2 regions of the Kitasatospora sp. SC0581 genome follow, and region 2 is predicted to be linked to the other one. Evidence: riboswitches for the same ligand, from Rfam matches in the RefSeq annotation. Region 2 holds a riboswitch; the other holds the start of a gene.

Evidence for each region. Region 2 has a riboswitch for cobalamin ahead of ACLWS4_RS16500 (ribonucleoside-diphosphate reductase subunit alpha). Riboswitches for the same ligand answer to the same signal wherever they lie in the genome.
Region 1: linked by a shared signal. The riboswitch ahead of ACLWS4_RS13805 (cobalamin biosynthesis protein) and the one ahead of ACLWS4_RS16500 (ribonucleoside-diphosphate reductase subunit alpha) in region 2 are both predicted to bind cobalamin.

What each region holds. Positions count from the first base shown of each region.
Region 1 covers NZ_JBLRWA010000006.1:284,733-292,029, reverse strand. The annotation lists gene ACLWS4_RS13815 (hypothetical protein) at 1-861, opposite strand, end outside; gene ACLWS4_RS13810 (alpha/beta hydrolase family protein) at 1,589-2,695, opposite strand; cobalamin riboswitch at 3,033-3,166, shown strand; gene ACLWS4_RS13805 (cobalamin biosynthesis protein) at 3,274-4,287, shown strand; gene ACLWS4_RS13800 (cobyric acid synthase) at 4,284-5,798, shown strand; gene ACLWS4_RS13795 (putative cobaltochelatase) at 5,899-7,297, shown strand, end outside.
Region 2 covers NZ_JBLRWA010000008.1:269,571-276,867, forward strand. The annotation lists gene ACLWS4_RS16485 (glycosyltransferase family 2 protein) at 1-917, shown strand, start outside; gene ACLWS4_RS16490 (glycoside hydrolase family 26 protein) at 923-2,041, shown strand; gene ACLWS4_RS16495 (glycosyltransferase family 39 protein) at 2,041-3,732, shown strand; cobalamin riboswitch at 3,805-3,939, shown strand; gene ACLWS4_RS16500 (ribonucleoside-diphosphate reductase subunit alpha) at 4,131-6,542, shown strand; gene ACLWS4_RS16505 (ribonucleotide-diphosphate reductase subunit beta) at 6,563-7,297, shown strand, end outside.

The sequences.
Region 1 (7,297 bases), on a different contig from region 2:
CCGGGCCGCGACCCAGGCCCGGAACTCGGCGCGGGCCGGGCCCGGCGAGTAGTCCGCGCAGGCGTTCAGCAGCTCGAAGGCGCTCTGCTCGATGTGCCCGGCCGCGGTCTGCGCGACCGTGCAGATCTCCTCCAGCTTCGCCCGCACCGCCCAGTGGCCGAGCGGCGACAGCTCCGCGGCGTCGTTCCTGCGCACCAGGGCGCCGACGGCCGCCAGGCCGTCCAGCATCCAGTCCAGGACGGCGGCCACGTCCGAGGGCGCGGCCGGGGTGTCGATCTGCGGCGCGCGGCAGGTGCCGCGGACGGCGGAGACGGCCGAGGCCGCGTGCGGCACCGGCGACAGGCCGGGTCCGCCGAGGCCGGTGCCGACCCGGCGCTCGTCCAGGCCGCGGCGCAGCAGCTCCAGCAGCTCGCTCTCGGCGACCGGGCCGTCCACCAGGTGCAGGAAGGAGAGCAGCTGCGGGGCCTGGTCCACGGCCTGCCCGGCCAGGACGGCGAAGACGCCGCGCAGCGCCGCGGGCGGCACCGGGGCGAGCAGGGTCCAGGCATCGAACAGCGCCGACCAGCCGCGCACCACGGCCTCGTCGTCGTGCTCCCAGGCGTGCAGGCGCCAGCCGGGGCCGGCTCCGCCGTCCCGGGCCTCCACCAGGCCCACCAGCAGCGCCTGCCCCCACGCCTTGGCGGCGGCACCGACCGTCATGGCCAGGGCCCGGCCCGCCGCGCGGGCGTCGTCCGGGAGCAGCTCGCCGCGCTTGTCGACCTCGGCCAGCTCACCGGCCCAGCGGGCGACCCGGACGGCGTCCACCAGCATCCGGCGGGCCAGCGGCGCCAGCTCGGAGGGTGCCGGAAAGCCCTCCGGCACGGGAACCCTGCCCCGCCCGGGAGCCGGAGCGGGCCCTCGTCGCCGGGGTACTGCGTTACGGGGGACTCCCGCCCCGCCCGGCCTGCCACCGGCGGGCCGTTGGGCCGTTCCGGGGAGACGGGTCACCGTCGCACCGGTACCGATCGTCGGCGGGAGCGGGGCATCACGGTCGCGCGGGTTCCGAGACGTCACGTCGAGCAGTCTTCCCCTTGTACCGGCCTTCTGTCACATCCGGTTGTCCGTACGACCGGGCGACCGCCGGTGGCACCTCCGCAAGATCGGGCAACAACGGCAAACCGCCTGGCCGGAAACGTGTGACCTGCCCATGCCACAGGGGGCGGGCCGGTTGCCGGGAATGCTCGGGCGGTCACCGTGCGTACGGGTGGGGGGTAAGGGGCCGGGCCAAATATTGCTCCTGACAGCCGAGGGGCCCGTACGGGGGCGTTTCGGCCCGGCGACGCCCGGCGGGACTGTCCAGCCCGAATCCGGACGGATGGCGGGCGCGGTGATCGGGATCGAGCCGCACCGGAAGTCGGCCGGGCCGACTTTTCACGCGGGCCCGGAGGAATGGGAGGAACGTTCATTCTCGGACGGGGGGAATCGCACCGGGAAAAGCGGCGGGGACCAGCCGAAAACGCCCTCGCGCACAGGGGGGGTGGTTGAGGGGCCAGGGCCGGTCTTCGGACTCGCCTCTGCGGGGCGAACGACGGGAGTCCGAAGACAGGCCCTAGAGCAGCGGGGTGAGCCAGCGGCGGAGGAGTTCGGTGTAGCGGTCGGGGGCGGTGTTCCAGAGGGTGGCGTGGTCGGCGCCGGGGAAGGGCTGGAGGCTCACCACGTCGCGGCGGGCGGCGGCCAGCTTCTCGGCGGCGCCGAAGGGCGCGATCCTGTCCTCGGGGCTGTGCAGGAGGAGGGTCGGCACCCGCAGGTCGGTGCCGTCGGCGATGCGGCCGAAGTCGGCGAGGTCGACCCCGGTGCGGCCCTCGGCGGCGAGGGCGCCGAGCTCGGCGGCGACGCCCTGGAAGCCGGCCCGGGCGGCGTCCCGGCGGGCGGAGGCGGGCAGGTCGAGCACGGGCGAGTCGAGGATCAGGCCGCGGACGGCGTGCGACCAGGCGGAGCGGGCCACGGTCTGCAGCACGATGGTCGCGCCGACGGACCAGCCGTACAGGATCACCTTGCCCGCGCCGCTGTCGAGCGCCAGCCGTACCGCCGCCTCGATGTCGCGCCACTCGGTCTCGCCGAAGTGGCTGAGCCCGTCCGGGGAGGCGGGGGCGCCCCGGTCGCCGCGGTAGGTGACGGCGAGGGCGGGCAGGCCGAGCCGGTCGAGGACGGGGAGCACCGGGAGGGTCTGCCGGCGGTCGTCGCCGGGGCCGTGCACCAGGATCACCCAGGTGCCGCGCTTGCCGTCGAGCCGCCAGGCGGGGAGGGCGCCGAGCTCGCCGTCGGCGGTGGTGTCGGCGAAGGCCAGGCCGAGCGCCTCGGTGGGGTCGCCGAGGTGGACCCGCGGGGTGAAGCGGACCTCGGTGCCGGGGACGAGGGTGCCCCGGTCGGCGCGGACCAGTCGGCGGGTGACGCCCTGTTCGTCGGCGTGCAGCACCTCCTCGACGACCGCGTGCCCGCCGTCCGCCCACTCCACCGCCCAGCGGCCGGGGCGCAGGCTCGCGGGGCCGCGGGTGAAGGTGACCCGGCCGGCGGCGAGGGCGCGGACCTGGACCGGCCCGGACTCCTGGACGGCGGTCACCGGACGGACCATCCGCTCGGAGGCCCGGCGGCCGACCACCAGCACGGCGGCCCCCACCGCGGCGGCCGCCACGACGGCGGCGGTTCCCCAACGCATCTCGCTCCCCGCTCTGTTGTTCACGGACGTTGTTCACGGACGTTGTTCACGGACGTTCTTCACGGACCGGACGGTGTTCGAGCCCCAGTTCACCGGCGCTCCGCCCGACCGGCCACCGGGCTGGGCCGTCCGGGTCACCCGGCGGGCGCTCCCGGGGTGCTCAGGGCGGTGCTCAGGGCGGTACTCAGGGGGTGCCGGTGGCGGGGGTCGGGGCGGGGCCGCGCCGGGCGATCCGACCGGGCGTCAGCGGCGTCCCCGTGTGACCAACCCCTCCGTGACCTCGGTTGACTCCCGGTTCGGGCCCGTGATGGGATCCTGGGGCCAAACGGAGGCATGGAGAGGAAGCCGGTGGAAGTCCGGCGCGGTCCCGCCACTGTCACCGGGGAGCACGCTCGGAACATCGCCACGGCGGGCCGTCGACGGCCGCTGGAAGGCTCCGGGGGTGCGTTCGACCCGGAAGCCAGGAGACTCTCGCCGCCGTCACGTCGATCCAGGGCGCGGACCCTGAGTGAGGACACGCACGCGATGCAGGCTGCCCCGCCCGGCCGGACTCCGAGCTGCCCTCCGCCGTGCGGCCGATGACCCCGCGCGCGCCTTCCCCCGCTCCGCGCCCGCTGACCCGAGCCTCGCGCCCGCTGGCCCGCGCCGCCGTGTTCGCGCTCGGCGCCGCCGCGGGCTACGCCGCCGACGCCCGCTTCGCCGACCCCCGCCGGGGCCACCCGGTGGCCTTCTTCGGCAGCGCCGCGACCCGGCTGGAGCGGCGGCTGTGGCGCGACGACCGCGCCGCCGGGGCCGGGTACACCGCGCTGTGCGTGGGCGCGGTCGCGGCGGGCGCGGTCGCCCTGGACCGTACGGTGGGCCGGCGCCCGCTGGGCCGGGCGGCGCTGGCGGCGGCCGCGACCTGGACGGTGCTCGGCGGCACCTCGCTGACCCGGGAGGCCCGCACCATCGGCCGCTCGCTGGCCGCCGGCGACCTCGCCGCCGCCCGGGAGCGGCTGCCGCACCTGTGCGGGCGGGACCCGAGCGCGCTGGACGGGCAGCAGATCGCCCGGGCGGTGGTCGAGTCGGTGGCCGAGAACACCGCCGACGCCGTGGTGAACGCGCTGACCTGGGGCGCCCTGGCCGGCACCCCCGGCCTGCTGGCCTTCCGCGCCGTGAACACCCTGGACGCCATGGTCGGCCACCGCTCGCCCCGCTACGCCCGGTTCGGCTGGGCCTCGGCCCGGCTGGACGACGTGGCGGGCTGGCCGGGTGCCCGGCTGACGGCCCTGCTGACGGTGGCCGCCGCCCCCGAGCCCCGGACCGCCTGGCGGGTCTGGCGGCGCGACGGCTCCGCGCACCCGAGCCCGAACGCGGGCCAGGCCGAATCGGCGTTCGCCGGCGCGGTGGGCGTCCGACTGGGCGGCACGCTGCGGTACGGCGAGCGGGTGGAGCACCGGCCCGTCCTGGGCGCGGAGCTGCGGCCGGTGACGGTGGACGACATCGAGCGGGCCTGCGCGCTCTCCCGGCGGGTGGGCGCACTGGCGCTGGGTACGACGGTCGCGGGGCACGTCCTGCTGCGGGCACTGCTGAAGAAGAGGGGACGGGCATGAGCAACGCACTGCTGGTCGCGGGGACGACCTCGGACGCGGGCAAGAGCGTGGTGACGGCCGGGATCTGCCGGTGGCTCGCCCGCCAGGGCGTACGGGTCGCGCCGTTCAAGGCGCAGAACATGTCGCTCAACTCCTTCGTCACCGCCGACGGCGCCGAGATCGGCCGCGCCCAGGCGATGCAGGCGCAGGCCGCCCGGGTGGAGCCGGAGGCGGCGATGAACCCGGTGCTGCTCAAGCCGGGCGCGGACGGCCGCAGCCAGGTGGTGCTGCTCGGCCGGCCGGTGGCCGAGGTCGGCGCGCTGGACTACCGCGAGCGCAAGCCCGTCCTGCTGGAGCGCGCCCTGGAGTGCCTGGCCGACCTGCGCGGCCGCTACGACGTGGTGGTCTGCGAGGGCGCGGGATCGCCCGCCGAGATCAACCTGCGCGACCGCGACATCGCCAACATGGGCCTGGCCACGGCCGCCGCCCTGCCGGTGGTGGTGGTCGGGGACATCGACCGCGGCGGGGTCTTCGCGGCGATGTACGGGACGCTGGCGCTGCTGTCGGCGGAGGACCAGCGGCACGTGGCGGGCTGGTTCGTCAACAAGTTCCGCGGCGACGCGCGGCTGCTGGCGCCCGGGCTGGAGATGCTGCACGAGCTGACCGGCCGTCCGGTGCTGGGCACGCTGCCGATGCTGCCCGGGCTCTGGCTGGACGCCGAGGACTCGCTGGACCTGTCCACCGTGGCGGACCGGGCGGACGGGCCCGGGCCGCTCGGCGCGGACGTGCTGCGGGTGGCCGTGGTGCGCTTCCCCCGGCTGTCCAACTTCACCGACATGGACGCGCTCGCGCAGGAGCCGGGCGTGCTGGTCCGCTGGGCGACCAGGCCGGAGGAGCTGGCCGACGCCGACCTGGTGGTGCTGCCCGGCACCCGGGCCACCGTCGCGGACCTCGCCTGGCTGCGCGAGCGCGGCCTGGAGCCGGCCCTGAAGGCGCGGGTGGCAGCCGGACTGCCGGTCCTCGGGGTCTGCGGCGGCTACCAGATGCTGGCGCACTCGATCGTGGACGAGGTCGAGTCGAAGGCGGGCGCCGTCGACGGTCTCGGGCTGCTGCCGACGCGGGTGCGGTTCGGCGTCGAGAAGGTGCTGGCGCGGCCGGTCGGCGAGGCGTTCGGGCAGCGGGTCGAGGGCTACGAGATCCACCACGGGGTGGTGACCGTGGAGGGGGGCAGTCCCTTCCTGGACGGCTGCCGGGTCGGCCCGGTCTGGGGCACCACCTGGCACGGCGCGCTGGAGAACGACGGGTTCCGCCGCGAACTCCTGCGCGAGGTCGCCGAGTTGTCCGGCCGGGCGTTCGTCCCGGCGCCGGACACCTCCTTCGCCGCGGCGCGCGAGGCCCGGCTGGACCGGCTGGGCGACCTGATCGAGGAGCACGCGGACACCGACGCGCTGTGGAAGCTGATCGAGGGCGGGGTGCCGGCGGCCGGATCGCTGCCGTTCCTCCCGCCCGGGGCCCCTGGGAGTGACGCATGAGCCGGACACGGGCACAGGGCTGGGCAGGACCGCCGAACCGGGCGGGGCGGCAGGGCCGGGCACGATCACAGAGTCAGGCACGACAGGACTGGGGTACGGCATGAGTGACGTCCGCTATCCGTTCACCGCGATCGTCGGCATGGCCGACCTGCGGCTCGGACTGCTGCTGAACGCGGTCTCCCCGGCCGTGGGCGGCGTGCTGGTGCGCGGCGAGAAGGGCACCGCGAAGTCGACCATGGTGCGCGCGCTGGCCGGCCTGCTGCCGTCCATCGCCACCGTGGACGACTGCCGCTTCGCCTGCGACCCGGCCGCGCCCGACCCGCAGTGCCCGGACGGGCCGCACGACTCCCCGTCCTCCTCCGAACGGCCCTCCCAGCTGGTGGAGTTGCCGGTCGGCGTGGCCGAGGACCGGATCGTCGGCTCGCTCGACCTGGAGCGGGCGCTGGCCGAGGGCGTCAAGGCCTACGAGCCCGGACTGCTCGCCCGGGCGCACCGCGGCGTGCTCTACATCGACGAGGTGAACCTGCTCCAGGACCACGTGGTGGACCTGCTGCTGGACGCCGCCGCGATGGGCCGCTCGTACGTCGAGCGCGAGGGCGTGTCGGTGCGGCACGCGGCCCGGTTCCTGCTGGTCGGCACCATGAACCCGGAGGAGGGCGAGCTGCGGCCGCAGCTGCTCGACCGGTTCGGCCTGACCGTCGAGATCGCCGCCACCCGGGACCCGGCCGAGCGCGCCGAGGTGGTCCGCCGCCGGCTCGGGTACGACGCGGACCCGGCCGGCTTCGCCGCGCGGTTCGCCGAGGAGGAGCGGGCGCTCGCCGAACGCATCACCGCGGCACGGGAGTTGCTGCCCAAGGTCGAGCTGACCGATGTGGCGCTGCGTCAGATCACCGCCGTGTGCGCCGCGTTCGAGGTGGACGGCCTGCGGGCGGACATCGTGATGGCCCGCACCGCCGTCGCGCTGGCCGCCTGGGACGGGCGCACCGAGGTGCTGGAGGAGGACGTCCGCAAGGCCGCCCAGCTGGCCCTGCCGCACCGCCGCCGCCGCAACCCCTTCGACGCGCCCGGGCTGGACGAGGAGCAGCTGGACCGGACCCTGGAGGAGCACGCCCAGCAGGAGGAGCCGGAGCCCGAGGACGACGGGCCCGGCCCGGACGGCGACGGTGGCGGCAGCGACGACGGAGACGGGCCGGAGGGCGGCCCGGACGGGGGCGGCCCCGACGGCGGCGGCGCGCCCGAGCCGTCCGACGGCGGCCCCGAGGCGCCCGAGGCGCCCGAGGCGCCCTCCCCCGAGGACCCCGCCTCCGATGGCCCCGAGGCACCCGCACAGCCGCCCGTACCGGCCCAACACCCGGCCCCCGCGCGGGAGTCGGCGCCGGTCGCGGCCGGCGACCCGTACCGGACGCGGCTGTTCACCGTGAAGGGCACCGGGCACGGCGCCCAGGGCCGCCGCTCCCCCGCCGAGACCACCGGCGGGCACACCATCCGCGCCCGCCGCC
Region 2 (7,297 bases):
CCGACCCCCGTCTCGGCATCGTCCAGTCCCCGCAGTTCTTCCGCATCCTGGACTCGCAGAACTGGATCGAGCGCGGCGCCGGCGCCGTCCAGGAGCTGTTCTACCGGACCGTCCAGGTCTCCCGGCAGCGCAGCGACGGCGCCATCTGCGTGGGCAGCTGCGCGGTGTACCGGCGCGCGGCGCTGGAGGAGAACGGCGGCACCACGCTGATCGGCCACTCCGAGGACGTGCACACCGGGTTCGACCTGCGCCGCCTCGGCTGGGACCTCCAGTACATACCCGTCGCGCTGGCCACCGGCGTCTGCCCGGACAACGTCGGCGGCTTCTTCAACCAGCAGTACCGCTGGTGCACCGGCTCGATGAGCCTGCTCGGCAGCAAGAAGTTCTGGCAGACCAAGCTGCGGCCGATCACCCGGGCCTGCTACCTGTCCGGCTTCTTCTACTACATCCACACGGCGCTGTTCACCGTCGTCTCACCGCTCATCCCGATCGTCCTGCTGCTCGCCCGCCCCGACCTGATCCGCTGGGAGAACACCGCGCTGGTGCTGCCCGGCCTGCTCTACGCGACGGTCATCTTCCCGCTCTGGCACCGCAACCCCTACCGGCTGGAGGCCTGGGCCGCCCGCATGATGTACGGCTGGGCGCACGTCTTCGCCATCTGGGACATCGTGCGCCGCAACCGGATGGCCTGGCAGCCGACCGGCTCCAGCGGCGCCAAGCGGAACAGGACCCGGCGGTTCTGGATCGGCGTCATCGCCTGGGGCGGCGGAACCGCCCTGCTCTGGGTGCTGCTGAGCATCTGGCGGATGCTCACCATGGGCCCGCTGAACTTCGCCCTCGTCCTCGCCTCCGGCCTCTTCTACGCCACCATCGTGGGCCGGGTCCTCGTCCAGCCCCGCCCGACGGAAGCAGTGTGATCGCCATGTCCGCCCACCCGAGACGGGCCGGCCGGCTCCGTCACCGGCTGGCGCTCCCGCTGCTGGCCGCCGCCGGCCTGCTGCTCACCACCGCGTGCGGCCCCGAGGACCCCGGCTTCGCGATGCAGAAGGACCTCGCCCAGGCCGCCCCGGCCGCCACCCCGGCTCCCGGCGCCCCCGGGACTCCCGGCACTCCGGGCGCGACCCCCGCCGCGGGGGGCACCGCGCCGGCCGCGCCCGCCACGCCCAAGGCCCTGCCGGCCGGCGTCCCGTACGACGTCACGCCGCTGCTCAGGCCGAGCCACAAGTACCTCGGTGCCGCCCTGCCCGACGTCCCCGCCACGATGGACGCGCTGCCCGGCTACCGCGACGCGATCGGCAAGCAGCCCAACGTCCTGGAGTTCTACGCCCACTGGAAGGGCGGCTTCGACACCGCGGGCGCCCGCCGGATCCACGACGCCGGGGCGCTGCCCTTCATGGCCTGGGAGCCGCACGACCGCTCGCTCGCCTCGATCGCGGCCGGCGACACCGACGACTACGTGCGCGGCGTCGCCAAGGCCGTGGCCAAGTTCAACCTGCCGATCGCCGTCAGCATCGCCCACGAGATGAACGGCGACTGGTACCCGTGGGGCCGTCAGGCCGCCACCCCCGAGGACTTCGTGGCCGCCTGGCGCCACGTCCACGACCTCTTCGACCAGGCCGGCGCCACCAACGTGATCTGGGTCTGGAGCCCCAACATCACCGACCCCGCGCCCAACACCCGCCTGGAGCCGTACTACCCCGGCGACACCTACGTCGACTGGGCCGGCATGACCGGCTACTTCACCAAGACCGGGCCCAAGACCTTCGACGCGCTCTACGGCCCGACCATGGCCGAGATCCGCGGCTTCTCCCAGAAGCCCTTCTTCATCAGCGAGACCGCCTCCGAGCAGGGCAAGCGCCAGCACGCGGACATCGACCAGCTGTTCTCCGGGCTGGAGGCGCACGACGACATCGTCGGCTTCGTCTGGTTCAACATCGTCAAGCGGGCGGACTGGCGGGTCGAGGCCGTGCCGGACACCCTCGCCGCGTTCAAGCAGCGCGTGTCCGACCCCCGTTACGGCTTCGACATCCGGAACCCCTGATGAGCACTGAGTCCGAGTTCTCCCCCGTCCCGCACGGCCGCTCCGCCCACGACCCGGCCGCCGAGCCGGACCCGGACGGGCCCGGCGCCGTGGCGGTGGACAGCCCCGACGGGCCCCGCCCCGCCGTAACGGTCGACAACCCCGACGGCGTCGAGCTGGCCCCGTACACCATCCCGCGGGTCCCCGCGATCGGCTGGGACCCGGGCACCAGCCCCCGGCGCCGGTGGATCGCCCGCGGGCTGCTGGGCGCCGTCCTCACCGTCCAGGCCGCCCTCTCGCTGCGCCTGCTGGCCGCCGCGCACCCCGACGAGGCCGCCGCCATGGTCGCCGGCCGCCAGCAGCTGGCCCACCTGCTGCACGGCACCCCGGTCACCACCGACCTGGTCGACCGGGTGCACGGCTCGCCCTGGCTCTACCCGCCGCTGGCCGGCGCCGCCGCCGACGCCAACGGCATCTGGGGCACCCGGCTGCTCAGCCTCGGTTTCGCGCTGCTCACCACGGTCCTGCTGTACTCGCTGACCCGGCGGCTGTTCAACGAGCGGGTCGCCATCTGCGCCATCGCCGGGTACGCCGTCCTCCAGTCCACCGTCGTGGTCGGCTTCTACGCCGCGCCCGAGTCCCTCGCCGTCCTGCTGGTCGCCCTCGCGGCCTGGACCACGGTGTTCACCGCCGGCCGCCATCCGGCCCTGGCCCTGCTCGCCGCCCCGCCCACGGCGCTGGCCTGCGCCACGGCCTACTCCGCGGCCTTCGCCGTCCCCGCCCTGGTGGCCCTCGCCTTCGCCTGCGCCCGGCCGTACCACCGGGTGGGCCCGGCCGCCCTGCGCTCACTGCTGACGGCCCTCGGCACCCTCGTCCTGCTGCTCCCGTACGGCACCCTCGGCAAGGTCGCCGGGTGGTCGCCCTCGCGCGGCAACGCCCCCGGCTCGGCCGGCTCGGTCCTGCTCGGCACGCTCCAGTGGGCCGGCCTGTTCACCGTCCTCGCGGTGGCCGGCACCATCGCCTACGCGCGCCGCGAACAGATGCCCGAGCACGACGCGCCGGAGAAGGAGCCCCTCCCCACCACCCGGGGCCGGCGCGCCCTGCTCGGGGCCGTCCTGACCGCCACCGCCCTGCTGGTCCCCGCCGCCCACCTGTGGACCGGCACCTCCGGCGCGCTGTTCCGCCACCTCGGCTACGGCATGCTGCTGGCCGCCCCGCTCGCCGGGGTCGGCCTGACCCGGCTGGTCGGCGCCCACTTCCGCCACCCCCAGCTCGGCATCCTGGTCTGGGTCGCCCTGCTCGCCCTCGGCCTGGAACAGTCCGCACTGCGCTACCAGAACGGGCCCGACTCCGGCCGCCTGCTGGCCGTCCTGCGGGTCCACACGGAGCCCCAGGGCCGCTACCTCACCGAGGTCGACGGACTCGCCGAGTACTACCTCGGCGGCGTCTCCAAGCCCGAGCAGTGGGTCTCCGCGCGCGCCGGCACCGACTACCGCGACGGGGCCGGGGTCGAGCACCACGGCGACGACGGCAGCGTCGCCGCGATCCGGGACGGCTGGTTCACCATGGTCGTCCTCGACAGCACCGCGCCGAGGGCCACCGACCGGGCCCTGAGCGAGGCCCTGGGCGCCGCCGGACACTACCGGCTGGTCGCCCAATTCACCTCGCCGACCGGCGATTCGAGCACGTACAAGGTCTATCTGAAGCACTGACCGGCCGCCCGGCCCACGCACATCCGCGACACGACAGGCACAACATATGGTGCCGCCGCAGTCCGGCGGCACAACATGTATGCTCGCTTCTGCTGTCGATGCAGGGGAACCCGGTGCGAATCCGGGACTGCCCCGCAGCGGTGAGCGGGCGGCTCCAGCAGCCGCACCCCGCGAGTCCGAGTACCTGCCGACGGCGTGCGCCACGGCCCTCCCGCAGAGGCCGCGCCGGCACCAGCAGTACCCCTCCGGGCCTCGCGGGCGGGCCGGGGAGTCACCTCGCGCGACGCTTTTTGCGTTCGCGCCGTGCTCCCCTGCCCAGATCGGCCCGGTGGCCCCCCGAGCACCGCCGCCGATCGCCGCCAGGAGAGAGCGCCTTGACCACCGCTGCCTCAGCCACCCTGCCCGCCCAGGGCTCCGGTACCGCCTTCACCGACCCGACGGTCTCCGACCCCGGGGGCGCGCTGCTGCGGCTGCTCACCGACCGCAGCACCGACCTCACCGAGGTCGACCCCGGCCATGTCGCCGCCGCCGCGCTGCGCGGCCGCCACGCCGGCTCGGACTTCGCCGAGCTGCGCGGGCTGGCCGTGGACGCCGCCGCGTCGATGATCGCCGAGGACCCCCAGTACTCGAAGCTGGCCGCCCGCCTGCTCGCGCTGGAGATCGTCGACGAGGCGAACAGCCAGGGCTCGGTGTCCTTCTCCGCCTCGATCGCCGTCGGCCACACCGAGGGCCTGATCGGCGACACCACCGCGGACTTCGTCGCCAAGCACGCCGCCGCCCTGGACGCGCTGATCGACACCGCCGGCGACGACCGCTTCGAGTACTTCGGCCTGCGCACCGTGCAGTCCCGCTACCTGCTGCGCCACCCGATCACCCGCAAGGTGATCGAGACCCCGCAGCACTTCCTGCTCCGCGTCGCCTGCGGCCTGGCGGTCGGCGACTCCGAGCAGTCGGTGCGCGAGGTGGCCGAGCTGTACGGCCTGATGAGCCGCCTGGAGTACCTGACCTCCTCGCCGACGCTGTTCAACTCCGGCACCCGGCACCCGCAGATGTCGAGCTGCTACCTGCTCGACTCGCCGCTGGACAACCTGGACTCGATCTACAACCGCTACGCGCAGATCGCCCGCCTGTCCAAGCACGCCGGCGGCATCGGCCTGTCCTACTCGCGCATCCGCTCGCGCGGCAGCCTGATCCGCGGCACCAACGGCAAGTCCAACGGCATCGTGCCGTTCCTGCGCACCCTCGACTCCTCGGTCGCCGCCGTCAACCAGGGCGGCCGCCGCAAGGGCGCGGCCTGCGTCTACCTGGAGACCTGGCACGCCGACATCGAGGAGTTCCTGGAGCTCCGCGACAACACCGGCGAAGAGGCCCGCCGCACCCACAACCTCAACCTGGCGCACTGGATCCCGGACGAGTTCATGCGCCGGGTCAACGCCAACCAGGACTGGTCGCTGTTCTCCCCGGCCGACGTGCCGGAGCTGGTCGACCTGTGGGGCGCCGACTTCGACGAGGCCTACCGCAAGGCCGAGCTGGCCGGCAAGGCCGTCCGCACCATCCCGGCGCAGACCCTGTACGCCCGCATGATGCGCACCCTGGCGCAGACCGGCAACGGCTGGATGACCTTCAAGGACGCCTCCAACCGCGCCGCCAACCAGACCGCCCTGCCGGGCCGCACCGTGCACTCCTCCAACCTGTGCACGGAGATCCTGGAGGTCACGGACGACTCCGAGACCGCCGTCTGCAACCTCGGCTCGGTCAACCTCGGCGCCCACGTGGCCCCCGGTGCCACCGTCGACGACCTGCTCGGCGCCATGGACTGGGAGCGCCTCGACGCCACCGTCCGCACGGCCGTGACGTTCCTCGACCGCGTGGTGGACATCAACTTCTACCCGACCACCGAGGCCGGCACCTCCAACTCCCGCTGGCGGCCGGTCGGCCTCGGCGTGATGGGCCTCCAGGACGTCTTCTTCAAGCTGCGGATCGACTTCGACTCCGCCGAGGCCGCCCGCCTGTCCACGCTGATCGCCGAGCGCATCATGCTCACCGCGTACGAGCGCTCCGCCGACCTGGCCGAGCAGCTCGGCCGCCACGAGGCGTACGGCGAGACCCGTGCCGCCCGCGGCGAGCTGCACATCGACCACTTCCCGACGGCCGCCCCGCAGTGGGCCGACCGCTGGACGGCGCTGCGCGCCCGGATCGCCGAGACCGGCCTGCGCAACTCGCTGCTGCTGGCCATCGCGCCGACCGCGACCATCGCGTCCATCGCCGGCGTGTACGAGTGCATCGAGCCGCAGGTGTCCAACCTGTTCAAGCGCGAGACGCTGTCCGGCGAGTTCCTCCAGGTCAACCCGTACCTGGTGCGCGAGCTCAAGGAGCTCGGCGTCTGGGACCAGCAGACCCGCGACGCCCTGCGCGACGCCAACGGCTCCGTCCAGGACCTGAACTGGCTGCCCGCCGGGGTCCGTTCGCTGTACCGGACGGCCTGGGAGCTGCCGCAGCGCGCGCTGATCGACCTGGCCGCGGCCCGCATGCCGTACCTGGACCAGAGCCAGTCCCTGAACCTGTTCATGGCGGCGCCGACCATCGGCAAGCTCAGCTCGATGTACGCCTACGCGTGGAAGGTCGGTCTGAAGACCACCTACTACCTGCGTTCGCGCCCGGCCACCCGCATCGCCCAGGCCGCGTCCGGCACCGCCCGTGCCGCCGCGCCGGCGCCGGTGCCCGTGAACACCCCCTCCCTCACCCCGGAGCAGGAAGCCGCCATCGCCTGCTCCCTGGAGAACCCCGAGTCCTGCGAGGCCTGCCAGTGACCACCCCCGAAGACCGCAAGATGCTGCTCGACCCCGGCTTCGAGCTGACCCTGCGCCCGATGCGCTACCCGTCGTTCTACGACCGGTACCGGGACGCGATCAAGAACACCTGGACCGTCGAGGAGGTGGACCTGCACTCCGACGTCGCCGACCTGGCGAAGCTCAGCGAGGGCGAGCGCCACCTCATCGGCCGGCTGGTCGCGTTCTTCGCGACGGGCGACTCGATCGTCTCCAACAACGTGGTGCTGAGCCTCTACAAGCACATCAACTCGCCCGAGGCGCGCCTGTACCTCTCGCGGCAGCTGTTCGAAGAGGCCGTGCACGTCCAGTTCTACCTGACGCTGCTGGACACCTACCTGCCCGACCCGGAGGACCGCAACGCGGCCTTCGCCGCGGTGGAGAACATCCCCTCCATCCGCCAGAAGGCGCAGTTCTGCTTCAAGTACATGAACGCGGTCGACCACATCGACTCGCTGCAGACCAAGGAGGACCGCCGCGCGTTCCTCCTGAACCTGATCTGCTTCGCGGCTTGCGTGGAGGGCCTGTTCTTCTACGGCGCCTTCGCCTACGTGTACTGGTTCCGTTCGCGCGGCCTGCTGCACGGCCTGGCCACGGGCACCAACTGGGTGTTCCGCGACGAGTCCATGCACATGGACTTCGCGATGTCGGTGGTCGACACCGTCCGCGAGGAGGAGCCCGACCTCTTCGACGACGAGATGGCCAAGCAGGTCACGGAGATGCTGGAGGAGGCCGTC